Regions from separate parts of the Streptomyces sp. AHA2 genome, predicted to be linked through region 2. Evidence: riboswitches for the same ligand, from Rfam matches in the RefSeq annotation. Region 2 holds a riboswitch; the other holds the start of a gene.
The links. Region 2 has a riboswitch for thiamine pyrophosphate ahead of thiO (glycine oxidase ThiO). Riboswitches for the same ligand answer to the same signal wherever they lie in the genome.
Positions count from the first base shown of each region.

Region 1 (11,020 bases), on a different contig from region 2:
CCGCCGTACGTCCCCGCGCCTCGCACGCCGCTCCGTGCGCGTCCTCGGGGTCGTCGCCGCCTCCGCGGCGCTCGCGTTCGGCGCCGCCGGCAACGCGCTGGCCTGCGACATCAACGAGTTCTCGGCCGAGGCCAAGTGCGACGGCGGCAAGGGCGTCATCGCCGTCACCGACGTCGACCCCGCCGGCATCCCGGCGACGGTCACCGTGTACCTGCAGAACAACGGCGCCGACGCCAAGAAGGTCGGCGAGCAGGTGGTCAAGGGCTCCCGCAAGGGCACCACCATCACCTTCGCCGAGGAGTGGCAGCCCAACGCCGAGTACCGCATCCACGTCAAGGCCGCCTCGTACGTCGACGAGGACATCAAGCCCAACCTCGTGACCCCGGCCACCGCCTGCAAGAAGGAGGAGGAGAAGCCCCCGGCGACCACGCCGGCGACGAAGCCGGCCACGCCGAGCCCGTCGGCCCCGTCGGCCTCACCCTCCGAGCCGGCCGAGGAGTCGCAGGCCCCCGCTCCGAGCCCGTCCGGGAGCGGCAGCCCCGCGCCCGCGGGCAACGCGCCCGCCCCGGCCGGTGAGTCCAACCTCGCCGAGACCGGCGCCGACTCCAACACCGGCCTCATCGCCGGCATCGCGGCGGCCCTGGTCGTCGTGGGTGGTGGCGCGGTGTTCTTCGGCATGCGCCGCCGGGCCAAGAGCGACAGCTGACGCCCGCGCACCGCAACGCCGTGGCCCGTCCCCCGATCGGGGGCGGGCCACGTCCCGTTCAGCTGAAGGTCGCCCGCTCCAGCCAGAACTCCAGCAGCGCCCGGTCGCCGATCACCTCCAACCCCGGTGCGTCGAGCGGAAGCCGGCGGTAGAAGGCCAGCAGCACGGAGGTGAGGGGACCGCGCAGGGCGACCGTGGCCCTGGCGTGGCCCCGGTGCCAGCGGACACCGTCCTCGGCCAGCTCGATCAGCCACTCGGCGTTCCGTCCCGGGCCGGTGTCGGTGGCGTGCAGACGGATGCTCCGGCCCGCGCCGCGCAGTTCGGCCACCGCGTCGTCCGGCTGCGTCCGCTGCGCGTGTCGGACGATCTGCAGCCACTCGTCGATCGCGTCGGCGGCCACGTCGGGCGCGACCTCGTAGGGCAGCCCGGCGGCGAGGGCCGCGTCCGCGCGGTGCACCGTGATCTCGTGGGTCATGCGCCGGGCCCAGAACCCCGAGGTGAAATCCCCTGCCCAGCCCCAGACCTCGGCGTCGGGCCCGGCCTCGCGCAGGGTGCCGACGAGCCGCTCGCCGGATTCCGCCAGCCAGGCGTCCAGCGCGGCGGCGTCCCCCTGCGCCTCGGGTCCGGCACCCCCCGGCACCCGCTCCTCGGGGACGTCGTCCCCCGCCCGGGTGCGCACCAGCAGCTCCGCCCAGCGCAGGGCGCCTCCGGTGTGCCGCACCAGGTGCTCCAGCGACCAGCCGGGACAGGTCGGCACGGCGGCGGACAGTTCGGCCCCGAAGGCCACCACCGACCTCAACAGACCCACCTGGTGGGCGATCTCGTCGCAGTAGCGCGCGTGCGGGAGTGGCGTCATGCCCGGAACCCTAGGAGGTGTCGCTCAGTCGAGCACCACGATTTCCGCCCCGTCGAACTCCACCCCGACCCGCTCCCCCACGGCGGGCGCCGCCCGCAGCGCGCACGCCGCCTCCAGCCGCGGGGCGTCCTCGGGCTGGAGATGGACGGCGACATGGGTGCCCCGGAACGTGCGGGCGGTCACCGTGCAGGGCAGGCCCGAGCCCGCGGGTACCAGCCGCACGCCGGCGGGCCGCACCAGCAGGGTCCGGGTGCCCTGCGGGGCGTGCTGCGGCACCGGCACCTTGCCCCACGGCGTGTCCGCGGCCTCCGTGCCCACGGTGGCCTCCACCACGTTCTCGAAGCCGAGGAACCGGGCCACGAAGGCGTCGGCCGGCCGCTGCCACACCTGCAGCGGTGTACCGGACTGGGCGATCCGGCCGTCCCGCATGACCACGACCCGGTCGGCCAGGGCGAAGGCCTCCCCCTGGTCGTGCGTCACGGCGAGCACGGTCGTGCCCAACCGGCCGAACAGCTCCCTCAGTTCCACGACGAGCCGCTCGCGCAGCGACCGGTCGAGCTGGCCCAGCGGCTCGTCCAGCATGAGCAGCCGGGGGTTCGGCGCCAACGCCCGGGCCAGTGCCACCCGTTGCTGCTCCCCGCCGGACAGCGCGGCAACGGCCCGGCGCGCCGCGCCCGGCAGCCCGACGAGTTCGAGCAACTCCCGTACCCGTTCGGCCTGGTGCGCCCTGGGCACGCCCTGCATCCGCAGGCCGAACGCCACGTTCCCGCCGACGTCCCGCTGCGGGAACAGCTGGTGGTCCTGGAACATCAGCCCGACACCCCGCCGGTGGGCGGGCACACCCGCCTGGTCGCGCCCGTCGAGCAGGATCCGCCCGGCGTCCAGCCGCTGCAGCCCGGCGACCGCCCTCAGCAGCGTCGACTTGCCGCTGCCGCTCGGCCCGAGCACGCACACGACCTCGTGCTCGGCGACCTCCAGACCGACCGCGTCCAGCACGGCACGCCCGCCGAAGCGGACCGTCGCGCCCTGCAGCGCCAGCAGCATCAGAACTCCCCCGTCCGATCGGTGCGCAGCCTCTCCAGCACCAGCAGGGCCACGGCGCACACCACCATCAGAATCGTCGAAAGGGCCATCGCCTGGCCGTAGTTGAGGTCACCGGGCCGCCCCAGCAGCCGCGCCACCGCCACCGGCAGGGTCGGGTTGTCGGGCCGCGCGATGAACACCGTCGCCCCGAACTCCCCGAGGGAGACGGCGAAGGCGAACCCGGCCGCGATCAGCAGCGCGCGCCGCACCATCGGCAGGTCCACCTCCCGCCACACCCGCCACGGCGAGGCCCCCAGCACCGAGGCCGCCTCCCGCAGCCGCCCGTCCACCGCGCGCAGCACGGGCAGCATGGTGCGCACGACGAACGGCACTCCGACCAGCGCCTGCGCGAGCGGCACCAGGATCCACGAGGACCGCAGGTCCAGCGGCGGCTCGTCGAGGGAGATCAGGAACCCGAAGCCGACGGTCACCGCGGACACCCCGAGCGGCAGCATCAGCAGCGCGTCGAAGCCGCGCACGAACCGCCCGGCGTCCCGGCGGGTGAGCGCGACGGCGGCCAGCGAACCGACCAGTACGGCGATGGCGGTCGCGGCGACGGCGTACGACAGCGAGTTGCCGACCGCCTCGATCGGCGGGACCAGGAACATGCCGCCGTCCTGGCGGGTCAGCGCCCGGTAGTAGCCGAACCCGGGGGCGTCCAGGGAGCGCTGCACCAGCACGGCCAGCGGCAGCACGATCAGCACGGCGACGGTGGCCAGCACCGCGCCCAGCAGCGCCCACTGCCCGGCGCCGCGCGGCCGGCGCGCGGTGACCGCCGCGTCCACGAGCCGCAGGGCCGTCTCCCGCCGCCGCACGGTCCAGGCGTGCAGGGCGAGGATCGCGCCTACCGCGGCGAACTGGATCAGGGTCAGCACGGCCGCCGTGGACAGGTCGAAGATCTCGGACGTCTGCCGGTAGATCTCCACCTCCAGGGTGGAGAAGGTGGGCCCGCCGAGGATCTGGACGACGCCGAAGGAGGTGAAGGTGAACAGGAAGACCATCAGCGCGGCGGCGGCCACGGCCGGGGCGAGGGCGGGCAGGGTCACCTTCCGCCAGGCGGTCGCGGGGGAGGCGCCGAGCATCCGCGCGGCCTCCTCCTGGCGGGGGTCGAGCTGCGCCCAGAGCCCGCCCACGGTCCGCACCACCACGGCGTAGTTGAAGAAGACGTGGGCGAGCAGGATCGCCCACACGGTGGTGTCCAGCCGGACGCCCCACCACTCGTCGAGCAGCCCGCCGCGCCCGGCCAGCGCCAGGAACGCCGTGCCGACGACGACCGTCGGCAGCACGAACGGGACGGTCACCATCGCCCGCAGCACCTGCTTGCCCGGGAAGTCGAAGCGCGCGAAGACGTACGCGCCGGGGAGCGCGATCAGCAGCGTGAGCGCCGTGGAGACGAGCGCCTGCCAGGTGGTGAACCAGAGCACGTGCCGCACGCCCGACTGCCCGAGCACCTCCCCGATCCGCCCGGGGTGCCACGCCCCGCCGTCCCGCAGACCGCGCGCGACGATCGCGGCGACGGGGTAGGCGAAGAAGACCGCGAAGAACGCGACGGGCACGGCCAGCAGACCGAACCGCGCCGCCGCGCCCCGCCTGCGGGCGGCTACTTCAGTACGAGCGAGGTCCACGACTTGACCCACTGGTCACGGTGGTCGGCGATCTTCGCCGGGTCCATGGTCTGCGGGTTCTTCGCCTGCGGCCCGTACTGAGCGAACTCCGGCGGCACCTGGGCGTCCTCGCGCACCGGGTAGACGAACATGTTCAGCGGCATGTCCTCCTGGAACCGCTTGCCCACGAGGAAGTCGAGGAGCGCCTTGCCGCCCTCGGCGTTCCGCGCGTTGCCGAGCAGTCCCGCGTACTCGACCTGCCGGAAGCAGGTTCCCTCGGCCACGCCGGTCGGGGCGGTGTCCGGCCTGGGGTCGGCGAAGACGACCTCGGCGGGCGGGGAGGAGGCGTAGGAGACGACGAGCGGCCGGTCGCCCTTGGCCTTCTTCCCCCCGGCCGAGCCGGAGAACTCCTCGTTGTAGGCCTGCTCCCAGCCGTCGACGACCTTGACGCCGTTGGCCTTGAGCTTCTTCCAGTAACCCTCCCAGCCCCGGTCTCCGTACTCCGCCGCGGTGCCGAGCAGGAAGCCGAGGCCGGGCGAGGACGAGGAGGCGTTCTCGGTGACCAGCAGGTCCTTGTACCGGGGGTCGGTCAGGTCGTCGAGGGTCCGCGGCGGCCGGAGCTTGCGGTCGGCGAAGTACTTCTTGTCGTAGTTGACGCAGACGTCGCCGGTGTCGACGGGCGTGACCCGGTGCTTGTCCCGGTCGACTCGGTACTCGGCCTTGATGCGGTCCGAGCCCTTCGGCTCGTACGGCTGGAACAGGCCGTTGTCGAGGGCGCGGGAGAGCAGGGTGTTGTCGACGCCGAAGAAGACGTCGCCCTGCGGGTTGTCCTTGGTGAGGATCGCCTTGTTGACGGCCTGCCCGGCGTCGCCGTCCTCCAGGACCCTGACCTTGTACCCGGACTGCTTCTCGAAGGCCGCGAGGACGTCCTTGGAGGCGGCCCACGAGTCGTGGCTGACGAGCGTGACGGTCTGGGAGTCGCCCGGCTTCTGACCGCCGTCGGACGACCCGCACGCCGCGAGCGTGCCGGCCAGGCCCAGCCCGACGACCGCGGCCGTCAGGCGCTTTGCGTTGATGCTCACTGGATTCCTCCTGGAGTGACCAGGAGAAGACGCGGCCCCGCCCGGGACTTCCGTGGTCCCGGGCAGGGCGCAACAGCTCGAGTGGTGACCGATCTCCCTACCCAGAATGACCTGGGCCAGGTTCGGAGGGTCTGCGGCCGTGCCGCACTCTCAGCGCTGTGGCGCTCCCCTGTCGGAATATGCAGATGTGGATACGGCGATCAGACTACCGTTCGGTGGCCGCGAGCTGACCACACGCCCCGTCGATCTCCTGACCACGGGTGTCCCGGATCGTCACCGGCACACCATGGGCGGCGATGGCCTCCACGAACGCCTTCTCGTCCTCGGGCCGGGAGGCCGTCCACTTGGAGCCGGGCGTCGGGTTCAGCGGGATCAGGTTGACGTGCACCGGCTTGCCCCTGAGCAGCCGGCCGAGCCGGTCACCGCGCCAGGCCTGGTCGTTGATGTCGCGGATCAGCGCGTACTCGATGGACAGCCGCCGCCCGGACTTCGCGCTGTACTCGAACCCGGCGTCCAGCACCTCGCGCACCTTCCACCGGGTGTTGACCGGTACGAGGGTGTCGCGCAGCTCGTCGTCGGGAGCGTGCAGGGAGATCGCCAGCCGGCACTTGAAGCCCTCGTCGGCGAAGCGGTGGATGGCCGGGACGAGACCGACGGTGGAGACGGTGATGCCGCGCTGCGACAGCCCGAGCCCGTCCGGCTCGGGGTCGGTGAGGCGGCGGACGGCCCCGACGACCCGGTTGTAGTTCGCGAGCGGCTCGCCCATGCCCATGAAGACGATGTTGCTGAGCCGCGCGGGACCGCCGGGGACCTCGCCGTCGCGCAGGGCCCGCATCCCGTCGACGATCTGGTGCACGATCTCGGCGGTGGACAGGTTGCGGTCGAGACCGGCCTGCCCGGTCGCGCAGAACGGGCAGTTCATGCCGCACCCGGCCTGCGAGCTGATGCACATGGTCACCCGGTCCGGGTAGCGCATCAGCACGGACTCGACGAGCGTCCCGTCGAACAGCCGCCACAGGGTTTTGCGGGTGGTGCCCTGGTCGGTGGACAGATGCCGCACGACGGTCATCAGCTCGGGCAGCAGCGCCTCCTGCAGCCGCGCACGGCTGCCGGCGGGGATGTCGGTCCACTGCTCCGGGTCGTGCGCGTACCGCGCGAAGTAGTGCTGCGAGAGCTGCTTGGCACGAAACGGCTTCTCCCCGACCGCGGCGACGGCCTCCTTGCGCTCGGCAGGAGTGAGGTCGGCAAGATGCCGCGGCGGCTTCTTGGCTCCACGGGGGGCGACGAAAGTGAGTTCTCCGGGTGCAGGCATAACCCTTCCAGTGTGGCAGATCAACGGCGGGTGCCCAGGCCGGAGCGGGGTGGGGGTGGTCACCTGTGGGTGGCGTCTGTCGGCGTTGGTCGGCTTCGGACGGCCCAGGGACGGCCCAGGACTCAGTCAGCCGTCGCCGCAGGTGTCCAGGTGGCGGCGCCGCAGCCCGTCACTCCATCTGCGCCGGAGCTAATACGCAAGAGGGCTGGTGATCCACTTCCACCACGGGCAGTACTCACCACTTATCCGATTGACGTAGAAGAGGTACGCACCCCTAGGAAGCGCTTAGGCCCATCAGTTAATCTTCAGCCATGGCTTGGACTGTCGATTCGGCATTTGCCGACTTCCACACAACAATCAATCTCCCTGGCGATCACAGGACTATCGCGAATACACGCAGGGATTGGGTACTGCGGAGACTTGGAACCTCCATGACTGTGCTAGATGCCTTTTCGATGGGCTCCATACCTCGATACACCGCCCTAAAGGGTTACGCAGATCTGGACATTATCGCCGTCCTCCACTACGAACAACATATCAAAGGGCGCCTTCCATCTACCGTACTCGGTAACGTTAAGCGCGCATTGGGGCCTGGCGCGGGCAGCGTTCGCCGCAATGGCCAGGCCGTTACGATGCGCTTCCAGTCATGGCCCGACATCGACGTCGTCCCAGCAGTTCGAGTCACCAACGATTCCGGGGAAGTAACCCACTATGAAATCCCCGACATGAATCGTGAAATCTGGCTCGAAACTAAGCCGCACAAGCACACGCGAGACGTGAACAGCAAGGCGGAAAGCCATGGGTTGAAGTTTCGCCAAGTAATTAAATTCATTAAGGACTGGAATCGCCGTCAAAGCATTAGCCTTCAGAGCTATCATCTCGAAGTCATTGCCCTGAAGACGCCAACCGATTGGAAATCGTACGATTGGTCCGTGCTTCAGTGGTTCAGCCATGCGAAGAGCCAACTGTATAGTTGCTGGCACGAGGGAAACGACGTTAGCGCGTATTTGACCGCCGATCGAGCCTATCTAGTCCAACAACAAATCAATCAGGCCTACACGGCGGCATTGAATGCCTGGTATGCCACGTCTGGCCCCAATCCCAACCAAGCTGCCGCCATCCGCGAATGGAAATCCATCTTTGGGCAGCGGTTCCCGAGTTACGGCAGCTGAGAGAAATGCGGACGGACAATTCGTGACCCTCGAGCCTCAATCTGGCCGCATCATGTCTCGCCAGAATGACGATAAGCCCCTTAGGCTACTCGCAGCTCAGCGGCAGCTATACGACGACGCCAAGCGGATTCACAATTTCCGCACCTCCCTGATTATTGCAGGTGGGATAGTCGGGGCCGCCTTGTCTATAACGCTTCCTTCGGCCAGACAGGCCCTCGGCGTAAGTGTGGCCCTAACGTTGCTTTTTGTGAGCATCCTGGGGAGCGCGAGGGAAAAGCGTAAGACTAAGCAGGCAGCCTCCGTCCAGGAAGAGTTTGACACGTACGTATTTGGTCTTCCATGGAACGCGACCCTGGCCGACCGACCATCAACTGCTGTCATTGCCGAAGCAGCCGAGAGGCATAGGCCCAGGAATCTACGAGATTGGTATAGCGACACGGAGGACCTGCCTTACCCGCTTGACGTCCTTGTCAGCCAGCGAAGCAATCTCGCATGGGGCGTTTCTGATCAGCGCAGATGGAGTGCCGCCCTTGCAGGTTTTGCAATTCTCACCCTCAGTCTCGCTTCGATAGCATGCGCTCTCATAGGTCTCTCATTCACTGACTCGGTGACAGCAATTTTTGCCCCACTGATTCCAGCGATCAAAGAAGTTTTTGAGATGTGGCGGGCAAGCACAGAGTCCGTCAAGATGAAGGAGGCGACTGAGGCTCGTATTGCTCAAATCTGGGAAACTTCCTTGCGGCAAAAGAAGCCTCCGAAGTTGACGACTTGCCGTGAACTGCAAGATCAGATGTGCACGATACGGCAAGTCAACGCAGCAATCCCTTCATGGTTCTATTGGTTCCTGCGCGATAAGAACGAAAAGGTTATGCGCGTCAGTGTTGCGGACTACGTGGCCGAAGCCCGGCAGCAAGGTCTCACGAGCTAGCAGCCGGCTCCACCGAGGTCGGCGGAGCGGCTTTGGGCTGGAGCTGCTTTGGGGCGAGTGATCATGGCCCCGTAAGCTTCCGGCGAGTCGGGCAGTCTGTGGACCTGCCCGTTAAAGCACGACGTTGGGGCCATGATCTTAGAGGCTCGCCCCAAAGTGGCTGCCTAAAGCCGCGGAACCGACCGCCCCAGCCACAGAGGGTGTCTCCCACTTCATGCCCCCAGCCGCCGAGCGCGCCGCCGGGCGCGGCCAGCCGGGGCGAAGACAGGAGGCAGGCCGCGCCGCAGAGGCGGCGCGCGCCCGCGCCGTGCGCGGGCCTTGATGAAGTAGGGAAAGTCTTACCGCATCCATGATCGAAGCCGCTCGATCGTGGGCCTGTCAGCTCGCCTCCGCTCTGGGCTACCGTTCCATGCATGCCTTCTGCACTGGACAAGCCTCAAGGTGCGGCCGAACTCGCCGAGTCTCTGCTTCCCCCGCTCGGCAACCGCTGGCTCCACACTCAGGCTGTGGCCGCTCGCGCTCGGGAAGCTGCAGCAGCTGTGTCGAAGGCTGACCGGGATCTCCTCGTTGCCGCAGCATGGCTGCACGACATCGGCTACGCCCCCGAGCTACGCGACACCGGCTTCCATCCACTTGACGGTGCCCGGCACCTGGAATCGCTGGGTGCGCCGGCACGTCTCGTGCGTCTGGTCGCCCACCACTCCGGAGCCGTGTACGAAGCGGAGCAGCGCGGCCTCTCGGAGGATCTGGCCGGCTATGAGCGGGAGGACTCCCCTGTACTCGACGCGTTGATCTTCTCCGACATGACGACCGGCCCGGCCGGGCAATCCTTCGACTTCGACAAGCGGATCGACGAGATCCTTGTGCGTTACGAGCCCGGCAGTGAGGTTCACAACGCGATCAGCAAGGCGCGACCCTACCTGGGTGGGGCGGTCGAGCGCACGAAGCGACGGGTCGCGGCGTTCACGTCACTGGCGCCGAGTCAGCGAGCGATCATCGACGGAAGCGGTTGGTGGCCTCCGACGCTCTTCGCTGTTGAGCACCAGGACGTGGAACTGCTGGCACGGCTGCTCGATGCCGGCGCAGATCCTGACGAGGGCAACGGTGCGACTCCTCTGACGCACGCGGTTGAAACGGAAGGTGACTCGGCGCTGCAGAGCGGTGAGCCGCTCACCGTGGCGACAACGGCTGTCCTCCTCGCGTACGGCGCAGACCCGGAACTGCCCGACGGGACCGGCGACACACCGCTTCAGGTTGCTGAGCGCTACAACCACGCCCCTGCGATCAGGTTGCTCCGTCGACATCTGTCGGGAGATGGATCCGGGCAGCCTCAGCCGATGTAGGGCTCTGCCCGTCCTGCCAGGCCGTGATCGATCCGCATGCGCATCGACGGGTGGATGTTCAGCTCGTCCAGCCTGCTCGGATCGACGAACGCCACTTCCTTGCTCTCGCTGCTCGTCCGCAGCTGGCCGCCGACGATGCGGGCGTGGAAGCAAATCGAGAACTGCTGGCGGACCTCACCGTCGTCGTACGCCATGACGTGTCCGGGGTTCGTGTAGATCCCGACCAGGCCGGTGACCTCGACGTCGAACCCGGTCTCTTCCTTGGTCTCGCGTACAGCCGCGTCGGGCGCTGACTCGCCCAGGTCGATGCCGCCTCCGGGCAGGGCCCACAGATCGTTGTCGGTCTTGTGGATCAGCAGGACCTCACCGGCCTCGTTGCGGGCCACGGCGGTCACGGAGGGGACGAGGCTGTTCGCCTTCGGGGCGTTCGGATCGTTGAAGTAGTCGACGCGTGCCATGCGTTCAGCGTCGCACGTCGGGAGCCGGTTATGCCTTCCGGCCCTGGTCCCACGCGTAGTCGAAGCTGCGCATGTAGTGCCGGAACGTCCGTGCTCCCGGCAGGTACTTGAAGTGCATCACCGGGTTCTGACCGGCGGGAGCTCCGAGCACGTGGGGGTTCACCAGCACGTCGTCGTCGAACCGGTAGATCGAGTTGTAGAGGATCGTGTCGTGCAGCCGGATCTCTACGCCGGGTGTCGACATGGCGGGTTGCAGGTACCGGCGAGTTATCCGCGCTCGCGCGGCCAGGTCGTCGCCGATGCCCTCCTCCTCGCCACGCTGGCGCACTGCCGCGGAATCCGGGTCGCCCAACAGGATGCGGACCTGGGCGCCGGCCTTCGCCTTCTCGGCCAACTGGTCCGGCAGGTCCGGGTGACTGTCGAAGAGGAAGAGTCCCGCGTACACCAGGATGTCGACCTGGTCCGTCGCCCTCTCG
Region 1 is NZ_JAUQWJ010000030.1:38,539-49,558, reverse strand. Features, by position in the region: gene Q5694_RS33085 (LAETG motif-containing sortase-dependent surface protein) at 1-706, shown strand, start outside; gene Q5694_RS33080 (maleylpyruvate isomerase family mycothiol-dependent enzyme) at 765-1,562, opposite strand; gene Q5694_RS33075 (ABC transporter ATP-binding protein) at 1,587-2,606, opposite strand; gene Q5694_RS33070 (ABC transporter permease) at 2,606-4,270, opposite strand; gene Q5694_RS33065 (thiamine ABC transporter substrate-binding protein) at 4,246-5,331, opposite strand; TPP riboswitch at 5,408-5,512, opposite strand; gene rlmN (23S rRNA (adenine(2503)-C(2))-methyltransferase RlmN) at 5,537-6,643, opposite strand; gene Q5694_RS33055 (nucleotidyltransferase) at 6,955-7,815, shown strand; gene Q5694_RS33050 (S-4TM family putative pore-forming effector) at 7,715-8,743, shown strand; gene Q5694_RS33045 (HDIG domain-containing metalloprotein) at 9,157-10,086, shown strand; gene Q5694_RS33040 (NUDIX hydrolase) at 10,074-10,544, opposite strand; gene Q5694_RS33035 (XRE family transcriptional regulator) at 10,573-11,020, opposite strand, start outside.
Region 1: linked by a shared signal. The riboswitch ahead of Q5694_RS33065 (thiamine ABC transporter substrate-binding protein) and the one ahead of thiO (glycine oxidase ThiO) in region 2 are both predicted to bind thiamine pyrophosphate.

Region 2 (11,020 bases):
TGGCAACACCTGGCGAGACCTGCCCGCGGCGCAGCAGCCCGAGTACCCCGACCCCGAGGCTCTGCGCGCAGTGATCGCGGACCTCGAGTCGTATCCGCCGCTCGTCTTCGCGGGCGAGTGCGACCAGCTGCGCGCCCGGATGGCGTCCGTCGCCAAGGGAGAGGCGTTCCTCCTCCAGGGCGGCGACTGCGCCGAGGCCTTCGACGCGGTGTCCGCGGACCACATCCGCAACAAGCTCAAGACCCTGCTCCAGATGGGCGCGGTCCTCACGTACGCCGCGTCCGTGCCCGTGGTGAAGGTCGGACGCATCGCCGGCCAGTACTCCAAGCCGCGCTCGAAGCCGACCGAGACGCGCGACGGCGTGACCCTGCCGACCTACCGCGGCGACTCCGTCAACGGCTTCGACTTCACCGAAGAGGCCCGCGTCCCGGACCCCGAGCGGCTGAAGCGGATGTACCACGCCTCCGCCTCCACGCTGAACCTGGTGCGCGCCTTCACCACCGGCGGTTACGCCCATCTGCGCCAGGTGCACGCCTGGAACCAGGACTTCGTGAAGTCGTCCCCGTCGGGGCAGCGCTACGAGCAGCTGGCCCGCGAGATCGACCAGGCGCTGAACTTCATGCACGCCTGCGGGGCCGACCCGGAGGAGTTCAAGACGGTCGAGTTCTACGCCTCGCACGAGGCGCTGCTGCTCGACTACGAGTCCGCCCTGACGCGGGTCGACTCGCGCACGGGGCAGTTGTACGACGTCTCCGGCCACATGGTGTGGATCGGTGAGCGCACGCGGCAGCTGGACCACGCGCACATCGAGTTCGCCTCGAAGATCCGCAACCCCATCGGGATCAAGCTGGGTCCGACGACCACGGCCGAGGACGCGCTGCAGTACATCGAGCGCCTCGACCCGGAGCGGGAGCCGGGCCGGCTGACCTTCATCGTGCGCATGGGCGCCGACAAGGTCCGCGACAAGCTCCCCGAGCTGGTCGAGAAGGTCACCGCCTCCGGCGCCACCGTCGCCTGGGTGACCGACCCGATGCACGGCAACACCTTCGAGGCCGCCTCCGGGCACAAGACCCGCCGCTTCGACGACGTGCTCGACGAGGTCAAGGGCTTCTTCGAGGTCCACAAGGCGCTCGGCACCCACCCGGGCGGCATCCACGTGGAACTCACCGGCGACGACGTCACCGAGTGCGTGGGCGGCGGCGACGAGATCTTCGTCGACGATCTGCACCAGCGCTACGAGACGGCCTGCGACCCGCGGCTCAACCGCAGCCAGTCGCTGGACCTGGCGTTCCTCGTGGCGGAGATGTACAGGGACCAGTAACGGGTCCGCCTGTTACCGGGGCGAGCACTGGGGCGCGGATCACACGATCCGCGCCCCACTCCGCTTTTGTGCTCCGAGCCCGACGGGTAAGGTTAGGTTTGCCTCACCGATCAGCGGGGCGGCATTCAGAACGACCCCGTCGGGAGGTGGACCGCGTGTACGTCTGCAGTTGCTTCGGCATCACCGAACAGCAGGTCAAGCAGCACGCGGACAACGGCGCCTGCACCCCCCGCCAGATCGCCTCCGCCTGCAAGGCGGGTACGGACTGCGGCTCGTGCGTCCGCCGGATCCAGGCGATCCTCGGCAGGGGCGCCTGCCCGCGCCGCGAGCTGGCCGACCGCGGCGCGCCGGTCCTCACGGAGCTGGAAGACGCCGCCTGACGGCGTCGCTCAGCTCGGCTGCTCGATCTGCTGCGCGATGTACAGCGCCTCACCCAGCTTCTCGATGAGCTCCAGCTGGGTGTCCAGGTAGTCGATGTGGTGCTCCTCGTCCGCGAGGATGTCCTCGAAGATGTTCGCGGAGGTCACGTCGCCCTTGGCGCGCATCACCTCGATGCCGCGCTTGAGACGGTCGATCGCCTCGACCTCGATCTGCCGGTCGGCCTGGAACATCTCGGTGACCGTCTGGCCGACGCGCACGTGGAAGAGCCGCTGGTAGTTGGGCAGGCCGTCCAGCATCAGGATCCGCTCGGTGATCCTGTCCGCGTGCTTCATCTCGTCGATGGATTCTTCACGCGTGTACTTGGCGAGCTTGGTCCAGCCCTTGTTGTCCTGGATCCGGTAGTGCAGCCAGTACTGGTTGATCGCCGTCAGCTCGCCGGTCAGCTGCTCGTTGAGAAATTCGAGGACCTCGGGGTCGCCCTGCATCGCAGAGGCTCCTTCCACGCGGGGGACTGGCAGGTGCGCCGCATGATTCCACTGCGCGCGAAGATCGTCCAGTAAGTGTTCACTTAGTAAGTTAGGGCATGCTTAGTCCAATTCGTCCGAGTATGGAGCAGGTCCGGTCGGGGGCATCGCTCCGGGTCTGTCAGGATGGAGTCATGGGTCAGCCGCTGGGACACGAATCGGGAGAAGGGCGCGATTCGGCAGGAGCGACGCAGCCGGTGCTGCCCCCGGGACAGCGCATACAGCGCGGCTGGCCGGTCACGCACTACGGCCCCGTTCCCAAGTTCCGGCCCGAACGCTGGGAGTTCCGGGTCTTCGGCGCCACCGCCGCCGGCGGCAAGCACTGCTGGACGCACGAGGAGTTCACGGCCCTGCCGCACACCACCGTGGTGGCCGACCTGCACTGCGTCACCAAGTTCAGCATGCTGGGCGCCGAGTGGGGCGGCATCCCCGCCCGCACGATCCTCGACCTCGCGCCGCCCGCCGACGACGTCACCCATGTGATGGTGTGGGCCGAGTACGGGTTCAGCTCCAACCTGCGGCTGTCCGACTTCGCCTCCGAGCGGACCGTGTTCGCCACCCACAAGGACGGCGAGCTGCTCACCGCCGAGCACGGCTTCCCGGTCCGCCTCGTCGTGCCCCACCTGTATGCCTGGAAGGGCCCCAAGTGGGTGCGCGGCGTGGAGTACATGACCGCCGACCGGCGCGGCTTCTGGGAGGAGCGGGGCTACCACAACATCGGCGACCCCTGGCGCGAGCAGCGCTACTCGTACCAGGAGGAACCGGGGGACGGCCCCGGGCTCTGAGGGCGCCGCGGGCGTCCGTCAGCCGTCGCGCGGCTTCTTCAGCCGTCGCCCGGCCTCCTCAGCCGTCGCGCAGCTTCTTCAGCCGCTCCACGTCCGCCGCGTGCCCCTGCTTGCCGCCCGGCGTCTCGATGACCAGCGGCACGCCCTCGGTCGCCGGGTGGGTCATCAGCGCGCGGAACGGGTCCTCGCCGATGTGGCCGACGCCGATGTTCTCGTGCCGGTCCTTGTGGGCGCCCGCCACGTCCTTGGAGTCGTTGGCGTGGATCAGCTTCAGCCGGCCCTCGCCGACCGTGTCCACCAGCAGGTCCAGCGTCCGGTGCATGCCGCCGGGGCCGGTCAGGTCGTGCCCGGTGGCGAAGACGTGGCAGGTGTCCAGGCACACGCCGAGCCTCGGATGGGCGTCCAGCGCCTCGAAGTACGGGCCGAAGTCCCAGGTGCGCGAGCACAGCGAGGCACCCTGTCCGGCCGTCGACTCCAGCAGCAGGAACGGGTCGTCGTCGTGGGTCAGTTCGTCCAGCAGCGGCAGCAGGTGCTCCCGGACCTGCCGCAGCGCCACCGGCCGCTCCCGGCCACCCGTCGCGCTGCCGGTGTGGACCACCACGCCCCGCGCGCCGATCGCCCGCGCACGCCGCAGCGAGTGCCGCAGCGACTGCACGGACCGCTCGACGGTCGCCCCGGTGTGGGAACCGAAGTTGATCAGGTAGGGAGCGTGCACGTACGCGGGGATCCCGTCGGCCTCGCAGGCCGCGCGGAACGCCTCGTCCTGCCGGGGGTTCCCGGCCGGGGTGGCCCAGCCGCGCGGATTGGCCACGAAGACCTGCACGGCCTCCGCCGCCAGGTCACGGGCGTAGGACAGGCCGACGCGGTGGAGACCGCCGGCCACGGGGATGTGGCTGCCCACGGGGTTGCGGGACGGGCCGGACAGCTGAGGATTCACCCGTCCAGGGTGGCATGCCCGCGACTCGGCTCCGGCCGCGGGCTCCGTGCCCGCGGCCGTCACCGGATCTCGATTGTGATCGTCGAGCCCTTGGGCGCGCGCTCGCCGCCCTCGACGGACTGTCCCTCGACGGTGTCGCCGAACAGGCCGAGCAGCCCGCGGTCCTCGTCCACCTCGAAGCCCGCCTCCTCCAGCGCACGGGTGGCGTCGTCGACGCCGTCACCCACCACGTCCGGGACCTCGACCATCTCGGGGCCCTTGGACACCGTCAGCGTCACCGTGTCGCCCTCGGCCGCCCGGCCGCCGGCCTTCGGGCTCTGCGCGGCGACCTGGCCCTGCTCGAACTCGGCGGAGGTGACCCGCTCCTCGGCGACCTTCACCTTCAGCCCGGCCTCCTTCAGCTCCGCCTCGGCGTCGGCCAGGTCGTCACCGGTGACGTCGGGCACGTCGACGGGGCTGCCCTTGCTGACGACGAGCGCCACGGCCGTGCCCGCGCGCACCTTGGTGCCGTCCGCCGGCTCGGCGGAGACGACCGCGCCGCGCGGCACGTCGTCGCTGAACTCCCGGGTCACCATGCCGGGCTCCAGGCCGTCGTCCTTCAGCAGGGACCGGGCCTCGGCCAGCTCCCGGCCGGCCAGGGCGGGCACCCGCACGGTCTCGGGTCCGTCGGAGACGGTGATGCTCACCGAGTCGTTGCCGCGGATGCGCGCCCCGGTGCCGGGGTCGCTGCTGATGACCCGGCCGCGCTCGACGGTGTCGCTGTGGGCGTGCTCCACCTTGCCCAGCTCCAGTCCGGCGTCCCGCAACCGGTCCTCGGCCTGGTCCTGGGTCTTCGCCAGCAGCGGCGGGACCTCGGTGAACTGGCCGGAGTTGATGTACCAGAGGCCCGTGCCGACGCCCAGCACCAGCAGGACGGCCACGACGAGCGCCATCGGGCCGCGCGGCACCGCCCGGCGGCCGGCCGGCGCGGCCGGCGGCGGGGACGCCAGACGGCTGGTGCGGTTCAGTTCCGCCTCCGGTGCCGCGCCGTCCCGGCCGGAGGCGCCCGGGCGGGGCGTCGTCAGCGCACGGGGGATCACGCTCGTGCGGTCGTCGGCGTTGTCGTGGTCCGACGTCAGCGCCCGCGGCGGCACCGCGTCCAGCTGGTCGTCGGCGAGGCGGGCCCGCCCGTCGCGGACCCGCGCCAGCAGCGCCACCGCGTCGTACGGGCGGACCTCAGGGGTGCGGGCGGTCGCCGAGGCGACCATCTCGTCCAGCTCGTAGGCCAGGCCCGGCACGGCGGCCGAGGGCGGCGGCACGTCCTCGTGCAGGTGCTTGTAGAGGATCACGGCGGGGGAGTCCCCGTCGTGGGGCTTGTCCCCGGTGAGCATCTCGTAGAGCATCACGCCGCACGCGTACACGTCGACGCGGGGCTCCGCGGTGCCGTTCTCTATCTGCTCCGGGGCGAGGTACGACACCGTGCCGAGGACCGTGCCGGTGGTGTTGGTCACCGTGTCGACGGCCCTGACCAGGCCGAAGTCGGCGACCTTCACCCGGCCGTCGTCCCCTATCAGCACGTTCTCCGGCTTCATGTCGCGGTGCACGAACCCGGCGCGGTGGGCGGCGCCCAGGGCGGCCAGCACCGGCTCCAGGATGTCCAGGGCGGCACGCGGCTGCAGTGCCCCGCGCTCGCGCAGCACGTCCCGCAGGGTGCACCCGGCGACGTACTCCATCGCGAGGTAGACGTACGCGCCGTCGGTGCCCTGGTCGAAGACCTGCACCACGTTCGGGTGGGACAGCCGGGCCACCGACTTGGCCTCGCGGATGAACCGCTCGACGAACGAGGCGTCGACCGCGAGCGAGGGGTGCATCACCTTGAGCGCGAGGATCCGGTCGAGGCGGGTGTCCACGGCCCGGTAGACCGTGGCCATCCCGCCGACCGCGATCCGCGCGTCGATGCGGTACCGGCCGTCGAGCACCTGCCCGACCAAGGGGTCCTGAAGGGTCGTGTCCACGCAGGCGAGTGTACGAGCCGCGACCGACGGGGCCGTCCCCGCGGCTGCCGTCGGGGCGGTACTGCAGCGGACCTGTGACGTGCCCCGCGAGGGCGGACGCACCCCTACCGGAAGGCGGGGCGCTCCGGGTCCAGGGCGGCCATGCCGTCGCCCGGCGACGACGCCCGGGCGAAGTGCCGCCGCGGGATCCGGCCCGCCCGGCGGGCCAGCCGGCCCGCCTCCACGGCGTGCCGCATGGCTTCGGCCATCAGCACCGGCTCCTGCGCCCGCGTCACCGCCGAGGCCAGCATCACGCCCGCGCACCCCAGCTCCATCGCCAGCGCCGCGTCCGAGGCCGTCCCGGCGCCCGCGTCGAGGATCACCGGCACGCGCGCGTGCTCCACGATCAGCTCGAAGTTGTGCGGGTTGCGGATGCCCAGACCCGACCCGATCGGCGAACCGAGCGGCATGATCGCCGCGCAGCCCACGTCCTCCAGCTTCCGCGCGAGCACGGGATCGTCGTTGGTGTACGGCAGCACCGTGAAGCCGTCGTCGACCAGCGTCTCGGCCGCGTCCAGCAGCTCGATCGGGTCCGGCAGCAGGGTGCGCTCGTCGGCGATGACCTCCAGCTTGATCAGGTCCGTGCCGAGGGCCTCGCGCGCGAGGCGGGCGGTGAGGACGGCCTCGCCGGCGGTGAAGCAGCCCGCCGTGTTCGGCAGCACCTTGATGCCCAGCCGGTCGAGGACGGACAGCACCGAGCCGTGCACGGAGGCGTTCACCCGGCGCATCGCCACCGTCGTCAGCTCCGTGCCGGAGGCGACCAGGGAGCGCTCCAGCACGTCGAGGCTGGGCGCCCCGCCGGTCCCCATGATCAGGCGGGAGGTGAAGGACGTGTCCCCGAGGACGAACGGATCGTCGGCCATGGTCAGCCTCCTTGGACGGCGGTGAGGACTTCCACGCGGTCCCCTTCGGACAGGGGCGTGGCGGGCCACTGCGTGCGCGGGACGACGGTTTCGTTGAGGGCGGCGGCCACCCCCGAGGTCGAGGTGGTGAGGGACTTCACCACGGCGTCGAGAGCCGTGCCGGGCCGGACGTGGCGGGGCTCGCCGTTGACGGAGATGTTCATGCGGGCTGCTCCGTGAGTGCGGTGGCGGTGCGGAAGCGCTCGGGGGTGAAGGGACGGGCCTCGGCGGGCAGTTCGCCCGTGGCCAGGGCGTGCGCCAGGACGTCGCCGGTCACCGGCGTGAGCAGCACGCCGTTGCGGTAGTGACCGGTCGCCAGCAGCAGTCCGTCCAGAGCCGTCGGACCGAGCAGCGGGGCGTTGTCCGGGGAGCCGGGGCGCAGTCCGGCCCGGGTCTCGGTGAGCGGCAGTTCGGTGATCCCCGGCACCAGCTCGTGGGCGTCGCGCAGCAGCTCGTACACGCCGCCCGCGGTGACGGTGGTGTCCCAGCCCAGCTCCTCGCTGGTCGCCCCGATCACCAGCTCACCGCTCTCGCGCGGCACCAGGTAGACGTGACTGCCGCGCACGACCGCGCGCACGGTGCGGCTCAGGAACGGCCCGTGCCGCGGCGGCATCGTCAGCCGCACCACCTGGCCCTTGACGGGCCGTACGGGGGGCAGGACCTCGTCCGGGACGCCCGCGAGCCGGCCGCTGAGGCTGCCCCCGGCCAGCACGACCTGTCCCGCGCCCAGCGCGGTCCCGTCGTCGGTGACCACCCCCGCGGCCCGGTCCCGTTCGACGGTGAGCCGCTCGGCCCGGACGCGGTGCAGGACCACCCCCGCCCGCTCGCACGCGGCGACCAGCGCCCCGGCGAGGCGCCGGGGGTCGATCTGGTGGTCGCCGTCGACCCGCAGCCCGCCGCGCACGCCCGGCGCGAGCATCGGCTCCAGCCGGCGGCACTCGCGCCCCGACAGCCACTGCGAGTCCAGCCCGGACCGCTGCTGGAGGGCGTGCAGTTCTCGCAGGTGGGCGCGGTCGTCGGCGTCCAGGGCCACGGCCAGGGTGCCGCAGCGGCGGTAGCCGAGGTCGTGTCCGGTCAGTTCGGTCAGCTCGGCCGTGAAGTCCGGGTAGCGGCCGGCCGAGGCGAGGTTCAGCTGCAGCAGGGTCTGCTCGCCGTAGTGCAGTTCCGTGACGGCGGCCAGCATCCCGGCGGCGACCTGGGCGGCTCCGCCGCCGGGCTCGGGATCCACCAGGGCCGTGGCGAAACCGCGCTGCGCGGCCCGCCAGGCCGTGACCAGGCCGATGATCCCGCCCCCGACGACGAGGACGTCCGACGTGGTGGACGTGCGCGACATGGGCGTCCAGCCCCTCCCTTCGCCGGCATGACCCGGATCAGGTTCGTACGGTCGGAGGCCGCCAGCCTCCCTCTCAGCCCGGTGCGTCCGGGCTCCCGCGAGTGCTCTACGTTGGCCACCCTAGCCCGACCCCGCACGCCGCAGTAAGGGAGCCTCCTTCCATGGCCCGATCCCTCGACGGTCTGGTCCTCGCCCCGGTCGCCGACCAGGCACCCGGCCAGGTCGGGACGTCCACCCGGTTCACCTACCACGAGCGGGAGGGCGCGGTCTGGGCCGACTACGCGGGCGGGGACGTCGTACACGGGCATCTCGTGGGTATCCGGGAAGGTGACAGGCTCGACTTCCGCTACGTCCAGCTCGGGCGGGACGGCACCACCGCCTCGGGGCACTGCGTCTCGACGGTCGTGGAGCTGCCCGACGGGCGGGTGCGGCTGGAGGAGACCTGGCAGTGGGAGTCCCGGCCGGGCAGCGGCACGAGCGTTGTGGAGCAGGTCACGGCGCAGGGGCGCTGACTGACGGAGTGTCAGGTGTCTATGGTGATCAGGTGAGCGAGCAGACGCAGGAAGCAGGCCCGTCCGTGCCGCGGCGCGTGGTCGTGGCGGGCGCGGGCATGGCCGGGGTGCAGACCGCGGTCGCCCTGCGCGAACAGGGCTTCACCGGCACCGTGAGCCTGATCGGCGCCGAACCCCACCAGCCCTACGACCGACCGCCGTTGTCCAAGGCCGTCCTGCTCGGCAAGGCCGAGGGCTCCGCCTTCGACGTGGACTTCGAGGCGCTGGGCATCGAACTGCGCCTCGGCTGCGAGGTGCTGGGCCTGCGCCCGGGCGCCCACGAACTGGACACCGAGGCCGGAGCGGTGCCCTACGACGTCCTGGTCGTCGCGACCGGCGCAGAACCGGTCCGGCTGCCCGGCACGCAGGGAGTGCCCGGCGTGCACCTGCTGCGCACCCTGGACGACGCCGAGCGGCTGCGGCCGGTGCTGGCCGCCCGGCACGAGATCGTGGTCGTCGGCGCGGGCTGGATCGGCGCGGAGTTCGCCACGGCCGCGCGCGAGGCGGGCTGCTCGGTGACCGTCGTGGAGGCCGCCGGCCGTCCCCTCGCCGAAGCCCTGCCCCCCGAGGTCGCCGCGCCGATGACCCGCTGGTACGCCGACGCGGGCGCCTCCTTGCGCACCCACGCGCGCGTGGAGCGGGTGGAGCCCGGCGCGGTGGTCCTGGACGACGGCTCGCGGCTGCCCGCGGAGGCGGTCGTCGTCGGCATCGGCGCCCGCCCCGCCACGGCCTGGCTGTCCGGGTCCGGCGTCGAACTCGGCGCGCACGGCGAGGTGGTCGCCGACGCGCACCTGCGCACCCGCGTGCCGGACGTGTACGCGGTCGGCGACTGCGCCTCCTTCCCCTCGGGCCGGTACGGCGAGCGCCTGCTGGTGCACCACTGGGACAACGCCCTGCAGGGGCCGCGCACGGTCGCCGCGAACATCGTCGGCCGGGCCTCGGGCGAGCCGCCCGCGGTGTACGACCCGGTGCCCTACTTCTGGTCCGAGCAGTTCGGCCGGTTCGTGCAGTACGCCGGGCACCACGCGGCCGCCGACGCGCTGCTGTGGCGGGGCGACCCCTCCGGCCCGGCCTGGACGGTGTGCTGGCTGCGGGGCGAGCGGCTGGTCGCGCTGCTGGCGGTCGGCCGCCCGCGGGACCTGGCGCAGGGCCGCCGCCTGATCGAGTCGGGCACGCCGATGAACCCGGTGCTGCTGGCGGACCCGGCCAGGCCGATGAAGGCGGCCACGGCCTGAGACCGGGGCCGGGGCGGAGCGGGCCGTCGCGCCCGGGTGGACCGGGTCGGCTTCCGACTGTCGGTGGCGGATGGCAGGCTTGTTCCCGTGACCGAGATTGACGCAAAGATCGATGCTCTCGTCCCCGCCTGGCTCACCCTCCCCGACATCGCCGAGCAGCTCGGTGTCGAGGTGACGCGTGTGCGGCAGCTGGTCAAGGAGGGCCAGCTCATCGCCGTACGCCGCGGTGAGAACCGGGCGCTGCACGTTCCCGCCGCCTTCATCGACGGGGACAAGGTCGTCAAGGGCCTCACCGGGACCCTGACGCTCCTGCGGGACGACGGCTTCACGGACGAAGAGATGCTGGAGTGGCTCTTCACCCCCGACCCCAGCCTGCCCGGCACCCCCGCGCAGGCGCTCAGCGAGAACCGCGGCACGGAGGTGAAGCGCCGCGCGCAGGCGCTCGCAGTCTGACCCGGACTCCGCGGGAGGACCGTCCGGCACCGCCCGAGCGGGGCCGGACCCGAACAGCCGCCCGGTGCGGGGCCGTGGCCCACGGGGCCACGGCCCGGGACCGGGCCGTGCTCTTTCACGGGCGGGACGCATCCGGGCCTCGGGCGCGTAAGGTGCCCGGGGCGGTCCCGGACGGGACGCGCCCGCCCGGCCGGAACCGCCCGGCGGGCGGGGCCTTCCGGTGACGGAACCGCACAGCCCCACCCGGCCCTCCCGCCCGCACGCACCCGGAGGTGCACGCGGGTGCCCGCGCCGACCGGCCGGGCGCCGCGCCCCGGCCCACCCACGGCGCACGGGCGAGGCCGCCCGCGCCGACCACCAGGGTCCCGCCGCCCGCACGCTTCGCACCGCACGCGGACGGGGGCCCGCGCCACCGACACCGAGGGGGACTCCCATGACCGGCACCGCGACCTCCGCCGCCACCACCGCCCGGGCCCGGCTCGCCGACGCCCGGCTCTACCTCTGCACCGACGCCCGCAAGCGCCAGGGCGACCTTCCCGCGTTCCTGGACGCCGTGCTGGCCGGC
Region 2 is NZ_JAUQWJ010000002.1:573,220-584,239, forward strand. Features, by position in the region: gene Q5694_RS06675 (class II 3-deoxy-7-phosphoheptulonate synthase) at 1-1,321, shown strand, start outside; gene Q5694_RS06680 ((2Fe-2S)-binding protein) at 1,468-1,701, shown strand; gene bfr (bacterioferritin) at 1,711-2,187, opposite strand; gene Q5694_RS06690 (sulfite oxidase-like oxidoreductase) at 2,361-3,011, shown strand; gene Q5694_RS06695 (deoxyribonuclease IV) at 3,070-3,948, opposite strand; gene pknB (Stk1 family PASTA domain-containing Ser/Thr kinase) at 4,008-5,942, opposite strand; gene Q5694_RS06705 (thiazole synthase) at 6,047-6,844, opposite strand; gene thiS (sulfur carrier protein ThiS) at 6,847-7,047, opposite strand; gene thiO (glycine oxidase ThiO) at 7,044-8,216, opposite strand; TPP riboswitch at 8,214-8,325, opposite strand; gene Q5694_RS06720 (hypothetical protein) at 8,378-8,728, shown strand; gene Q5694_RS06725 (NAD(P)/FAD-dependent oxidoreductase) at 8,761-10,002, shown strand; gene Q5694_RS06730 (Rv2175c family DNA-binding protein) at 10,090-10,455, shown strand; gene thiE (thiamine phosphate synthase) at 10,889-11,020, shown strand, end outside.